Regions from separate parts of the Arthrobacter sp. U41 genome, predicted to be linked through region 2. Evidence: predicted binding sites of a transcription regulator. Region 2 holds the regulator's gene; the other holds the start of a gene.
The links. The regulator LexA, encoded in region 2, represses DNA repair genes until DNA is damaged. The targets are predictions, from matches to a motif close to TCGAACANNTGTTCGA.

Region 1 (3,479 bases), 1.0 Mb from region 2:
GAAGTACGCGGCGAAGCCCAGGCTGTCGATGATCCTCAGCTCGTGCTCCAGCCGCGAGCGGAGCTCCTTGGCGGGCTTGCCGGTGATCCCAGGGAACCGCCTGCTGATGCCCGCTTCGCAGCGCAGGGTGAGTTCAACGAGGGGGTCCCCGGCGATGCCGATCACCGAGGCTTCCGGCACTACGGGCTGTTTCCATCCCATGTCCGTCACCGGGTCCATCCGGCAACGGTCCGCGAGCGCCGCGGTCTGCGCCATCAGGTTCTTGAGGTCCGCGGCGCCGTACCCGGCGGAGTGCATGATCTCCTTTCCCAGCTGGAGCATCTGCGCCGCGGATTTGAGCCAGCCCTGCCCGTTGGGCTGGAGCAGCGGGGCGGCGGAGAGTTCGGGAAGCGATTTCAGCGCGCGGGCTGAATCCAGCACGTCCGCGGTGGCCGCTCCGTCCTCGGCGACATACCGCACGGCATTGCTGAGCACGGCGGGAACCCCGTGTTCGGCGGCGAGCTTGAGCATCCGCACCGCGTGGGCGGTGCTGAGCGGTTCGCCCGGCGGGCTGAGCTGGCTGACCACCTCGGCGGCAATCGTTCCAGGCGGCATGGCATCGAGCCAGCGTTTGAACAGGGTGCGGGGGCGCAGGTAGCGCCTGCCGCCCATGGCACGTCCGACGTCGGAGTCCGGGCCGATCAGCACGGTCAGCACCGGCTTGAGGGTTTCCGGGTGCAGGGTGCGGGAGGCCAGCTCGGCCCGGGTCACGGCCGCGGGCACCGCTCCCCCGGCCTTGCCCGTGGTGCGGGCATGCGCGTCGGAGATCAGCCGGCACAGGGCCCGGTAGCCGGCGCCCCGGTTGTTCCCATGGGCCAGCACGAGGACGCGCCCCCCGACTTGGGTGCGGAGGTCGCCGTCGTCGTCAAAGACCGCAAGGTCCACCCCGACGATCGGGTCCAGCCCCGCAGCCATGCAGGCCAACAGGTGTTTGACCGTCCCGTAGAGGCCGTCGCGGTCCGTGCAGGCGAGCGCGGTCGCCCCGTCCGCGGCCGCGGCGGCCGCCAGTTCATCCGGCCAGGAGACCCCGTAGTGGGCACTGAAGGCGGTGGAGACATGCAGATGGGTAAAGCTCATGCTGATTCGGGCTCTTGGACTGGAAGCCTGCCGTCGTGGATCCGCAGCAGGCGCCAGCGTCCGCTGCCCACATGCCGGGTGAGGTCAAGGGTGATGGAGCTTTCGGTGCCGGGGGAATCCTCCGGGCGCACCTGCACCCGCCAGATCTCATGGTCCACCAGGCCCGGGCCGCTGCCCAGCGGCGCCCGCTGTTCTTCCGCCCACCATTGGCGGCGCTCATACCAGCGGACCGGGTCCGCGCAGACGGTGTAGTGCCGGCCGGCCCAGTCGAGTTTCAAGGGCTGGCCTGAAGGCGTGCAGGCGACGTCCACCGACTCGCTGAACATGCCCATCGTGCCTCCCGGTCCACACCATCTGTAAAACCGTCCGTAAACCGGCCAGTAACTATTCGAACATATCTTCGAACAACTCCAGTCTACGACGGTGCCGGGGCAAAACCTAGATCAGGGGTGGACGGACGCAGGCACAGGTAGCAGGATTGAGCCATGAGCTCCCATAACGCACTCCTGAAGCACGTAAGCATCGCCGCCGAGGACACGTCCTTGGTGGCGAAGTTCGATATAGACGGAAACATCCCAGGGCAGGGCGCCTACGTGGTGGGGCTGGTGGCAGCAACCCCGGACCATTCCCACCAGCGACGAATGGGGATCGAGTTCATGAACGGGGAGGCCGTGTCCTTCTACTGCTTCAGCCATGACGGCACGGAGGAGAACTTTGACCTCAAGGGTGTGGAGCATTCCGGCAACACCATTACCGGGTACTTTCCGATCAGCACGATCATGGGCCTGGCCAAGGGCCACCTGATGACGGCCTTCAGCGACTGTGACGGCCGCGGGTACCAGGCGAACGTCCCGGTGGAGGAAGCCCTCTAGGCCATAAACCCCTAGGAGCTGGCTTTGTAGACTTCCAGCTCGAGCGTGATGAACGCGTCGATCATTGCCCGGTAGGTCTTCTCAACGAGTTCGACGTCGATGTCCTTCTGTTCCGCCGTGGCGCAGACGTGTTCGATAACCCGCTCCACGCGTCCGGGGGCACGCACCTCCGCGCTGTCGGCCTTCAGGGTTCCGGCGATCCGGATCAGGCGCTCGCGGCGGCCAATCAGCGACACGATCTGCTCGTCCACCTCGTCAACAGCCACCCGCACGGCGGCGAGCTGTTCCCGGTCGGCCTTGGCAGCTTTTTCGTCTTCGTGATTTGTGGACATGTCCATGACAGTATCGAAAGATGCAGCCACGAGTCGATTTAATTTCACTGGGTGTCCGCAGCGTTGATGCCTCCCGCAGTTTCTATGTGGATGGCCTGGGCTGGCCCGTCCACCGGGAAGTCCGGGGAGAGGTCCTCTTCATCCAGGCCAATCACGGCCTCATCCTTACGCTCTGGGACGCCGGGCAGATGCAGGCCGAAGCCGGCACCGATCCTCCCACCGGCAGTCCGAGCATCACGCTGAGCCACAACCTGGGCAGCGCAGCGGAAGTCGACTCGGTGATGGCGGAGGCGGCGGCGGCCGGAGCGGCCATCATTGCAGCGCCGAAGACCCAGTCCTGGGGCGGCTACACCGGATACTTCGCCGATCCCGACGGCTACCGCTGGGAAGTTGCCTTCAATCCCAGCTGGGCGGTCGACGGCGCCGGGAAAGTGACACTCTGACAGCTCACCACGGGGCAGCCGACGGCCCTGCCCGCCTCCCGGGCCGGGGGTCCGGAGGGCTACGGCCATAAGGCCCTATTGAGGTGTCCGCCGGGGCGGCTACCGTGACTGGGGTACACGGCGGCACGCATATTCGAGCCGGTGTGCTTTGCTCCGCGAACCAAGGGTTGTGTATTTTCCATGGCCCGCACTCCCAGGGAGGCAGGGAGAAAGATGAAGACAGTCATCGTTGGAGGAGTCGCGGCGGGCGCGTCGACCGGCGCCCGTCTGAGGCGCCTCGACGAGTCGGCCGAGATCGTCATTCTCGAGCGGGACCACTACGTCTCGTTCGCCAACTGCGGCCTGCCCTACCACATCGGCGGAATGATCCCCGAGCGTGAGAGCCTCCTGCTCCAGACACCCGAAAGCCTGGCTAAGAGCCTGGCGCTCGACGTGCGGACCGGACAAGAGGTCATGCGCATCGACCTGGCCGCCAAGGAGGTCGAGGTTCACGATAAGGAACAGGGGCGGACGTACCGGGAGTCCTACGACAAGCTTGTGCTGTGCACGGGGGCCGAGCCGGTCCGGCCCCCGATCCCCGGTGCGGACGACGCCCGGGTCGACGTGTTGCGCAACATCCCGGACATGGACCGGATCATTGCCCATCTGGACCGCGGGGCCTCCAGCGCCGTGGTCGTCGGCGGCAGCTACATCGGGCTGGAACTCACGGAGGCGTT
Region 2 (3,479 bases):
TCTGCGAACGGCTGCTCGCCGCCCGCGAAAACCGCGAGGTGGTCTGGTTTTCCCGCAACAGCACCTTCGACCCGCAGCAGGGCTACGCCCAGCCGGACGAGTCCGCCCCGGCCCTGATCAACATCGCCCCGCTCAGCGTTGCCGGACGGCTCCGGGAGGGACTGTTCGCGGACCACACCGTCATCCTGACCTCGGCGACGCTGGCGATCGGGTCCGCTTTCGAACCGGCCGCGGGCGGCCTTGGCCTGGTCGGACCCGGGGCCCCCAGCTGGACCGGGGTCGACGTCGGCTCCCCCTTCGAATACCCCAAACAGGGCATCCTCTATGTAGCCAAGCACCTGCCCAAGCCCGGCCGCGGCTCATCCCCGGAAGCCCTCGACGAGCTCGAGAAGCTGATCCGGGCCTCCGGCGGCGGAGCCCTGTGCCTGTTCTCCTCCCGGCGCGCCGCCGAGGACGCCGCCGAAGCCATGCGTCCCCGGCTGGACATGAGCATCCTCTGCCAGGGCGATTCGACCATGACCGCGCTCGTGAAGCAGTTCGCCGACGAACCGGACACCTGCCTTTTTGGCACCATGTCCCTGTGGCAGGGCGTCGACGTGCCGGGAATCTCCTGCCGCCTGGTCGTGATCGACCGCATTCCGTTCCCGCGGCCGGATGATCCCCTGATGACGGCGCGGTCCCGGGCGGTGGCCCAGGCCGGCGGCAACGGCTTCATGAGTGTTTCCGCGACCCACGCCGCCATCCGCCTGGCCCAGGGTGCCGGCCGGCTGATCCGCACCACGACGGACAGGGGAGTGGTGGCCGTGCTCGACTCGCGGCTGTCCACCGAGCGCTACGGGGGGTTCCTTCGGGCCTCCCTGCCCCCGTTCTGGCCCACCACCGACCCCGCGGTCGCCGTCGCGGCCCTGGAGCGCCTCTCGAAGGAATCCGGGCAGCCCGCCACGTAACCGCGGGGCGCAGAAACGCGCAAGGGCCCCGCCGAATCCGGCGGGGCCCTTGCGGCAGCTTTCGGGGGTGCTGGTCCTCCCGCTGCTAAAGGGAGCGCAGCACCGAGACGACCTTGCCCATGATGACGGCGTGATCGCCGAGGATGGGCTCGTACTGGGTGTTCTGCGGCAGCAGCCAGGTGTGGCCGTCGCGCTGCCGGAAGGTCTTGACTGTTGCCTCGTCGTCCAGCAGGGCCGCGACAATGTCACCGTTGACGGCGTCGCCCTGCTGGCGGACCACCACCCAGTCACCGTCACAGATGGCTGCGTCAATCATCGAATCCCCTGCGACCTTGAGCATAAACAGATCACCGTGGCCCACCAGCTGGCGGGGCAGCGGCATAACGTCCTCGACGACCTGGTCGGCCAGGATCGGCCCGCCTGCTGCGATGCGGCCCACCAGCGGCACCATGGCGGTGTCGGTGGCGCTGGCCAGTTCGGAAACAGACAGGCCGCCGACAGTGCGCAGGCCGCCGGGCTTCGCAACTCCCGAGATCTTTGTGGTGCCCTCATCGAGGGTCAACGGCATCAGCACTTCCATGGCGCGGGGACGCTTGGGATCGCGCCGCAGGTAGCCGAGCTTTTCGAGCTGGGAGAGCTGGTGGGTCACGCTGGAAAGGCTGGCCAGGCCGACGGTGTCGCCGATCTCGCGCATGGACGGCGGGTAGCCGTTGTCCGTTACGGAGCGCTGGATGGTTTCCAGGATCTTCTTCTGCCGGACCGTAAGGCTCTTGGGTGGCCGGGCTGCCTGCGGGCTCCGCTGGGTGGCCCTGCCGCCGGTGGCTTGTGCTGCCATGTTCGCCAACGCCTTTCCGTTCCCCCGGCCGCCGTGGCTGCGGCTTCCGGGAACCTCCGGCCTGAAATGTCAGACCCTGCTGATCAACTGCAGAAGTGGTTGTTCTTGACTCAAACGTAGGCCAGCCACACGGCTTTTTCAAACATTTGTTCTAGCGAGTCTCGACAATGTTCGTCAATAGGTGCTAAAACAGAACAAGCAGGGTTCGAATATGTGTTCTAGTCGGACCCGGCTCGGGCACAGCATGACGTTCGGTTCTTTGTTCGAAGGTTAGGCCGGTTGGCGGCAGGTACGTGGAGTACGCCGGGCGGCACAGTATGGTCCAGGAGGGCTCAGTTCATGTCAGTATCAAGCGCGTTTCACGACACTTTCGGCCGCGACGCATTCGGCAACTACGGCCGCCCCGGCGGCGGTGCGCCCGCCGGCCGGCACGACCCTGCCGGCCGGGCCGACGGCGGCGCGTCCGCTGCGCGGCGCAGCCCGGCCGCGGTGCAGAGCCCGGCCGGATCCGGTCAGCGGGCCAGGCAGGCTCCGCTCAGGCTCACCCGGCGCGGCCGCTTTGTCTTCATTGGGGTGCCGCTGATCCTGCTGGCGGCGCTGATCCTTTCCTTCAGCGGCTTCCTCAACGCCCCCGCCAAGGCAGCGGACTCCGCCGCCGAACTGTCACTGACCCCGACGGTGACCGTTACGGTGCAGGCCGGTGAGTCCCTCTGGGCCATCGCCGAGGTGGTGGCGCCGGAGCGGGATCCCCGCGACGTCGTCGACGACATCATCCAGCTGAACAACCTCGAGGCAGCCCGCGTCGTGCCGGGCCAGGCACTGTTCATTCCGTCCCAGTAACGCCGTCGATCCGTCACAGTTTCAGGGCCTGCGGCGATCTCACTTAAACTAGTGAAGTGACTGACCAGTTAGAGCGCCTGAACCGACTTCCCCTCCGGACGAATCTGCGCGGCCTGACGCCGTACGGCGCGCCGCAGCTGGACGTCCCCATCCTGCTCAACGTCAATGAGAACACCCATGGTGTCCCGGCTGACGTGCGGGCCGCCATCGCCGAGGCCGTCACGATTGCCGCCGCCGGCCTGAACCGCTATCCGGACCGCGAGTTCACGGAACTGCGCGAAGCCCTCGCCGAATACCTCGGGCACGGACTGGGTGCGGAGAACATCTGGGCGGCGAACGGCTCCAATGAGGTGCTCCAGCAGATCCTTCAGGCCTTCGGCGGCCCGGGACGGACCGCCCTCGGCTTCCCTCCCACGTACTCCATGTACCCGCTGCTGGCCTCCGGCACGGACACCGGATACATCGTCGGGGTCCGCGCCGACGACTATGGACTCAGCGCCGCATCGGCAGCCCGCCAGGTCCGCGATCTTGCGCCGAACATCGTTTTCCTGTGCTCCCCGAACAACCCCACCGGCACCGGGCTGGGGCTGGACGTCGTGGAGGCCGTCTACGAGGCCGGCGAAGCCAGCCAGACCATCGTGATCGTCGACGAGGCCTACCACGAGTTCGCCCATGACGGCACACCCAGCGCCCTCGCCCTGCTGCCCGGCCGGGAACGGCTGATTGTCTCGCGCACCATGAGCAAGGCCTTCGCCCTTGCCGGCGCCCGGGTGGGCTACATGGCGGCAGCGCCCGAGGTAACGGACGCCCTGCGCCTGGTCCGGCTCCCGTACCACCTCTCCGCCATCACCCAGGCG

Region 1: the regulator LexA is predicted to act here: its motif matches at 1,505-1,520, upstream of ASPU41_RS17210 (DUF6504 family protein).

The regions. Positions count from the first base shown of each region.
Region 1 is NZ_CP015732.1:3,783,682-3,787,160, forward strand. It holds gene ASPU41_RS17205 (DNA polymerase III subunit alpha) at 1-1,116, opposite strand, end outside; gene ASPU41_RS17210 (DUF6504 family protein) at 1,113-1,448, opposite strand; gene ASPU41_RS17215 (hypothetical protein) at 1,602-1,988, shown strand; gene ASPU41_RS17220 (chorismate mutase) at 2,000-2,326, opposite strand; gene ASPU41_RS17225 (VOC family protein) at 2,341-2,763, shown strand; gene ASPU41_RS17230 (FAD-dependent oxidoreductase) at 2,977-3,479, shown strand, end outside.
Region 2 is NZ_CP015732.1:2,760,587-2,764,065, forward strand. It holds gene ASPU41_RS12575 (ATP-dependent DNA helicase) at 1-947, shown strand, start outside; gene lexA (transcriptional repressor LexA) at 1,033-1,782, opposite strand; gene ASPU41_RS12585 (LysM peptidoglycan-binding domain-containing protein) at 2,122-2,622, shown strand; gene ASPU41_RS12590 (histidinol-phosphate transaminase) at 2,679-3,479, shown strand, end outside.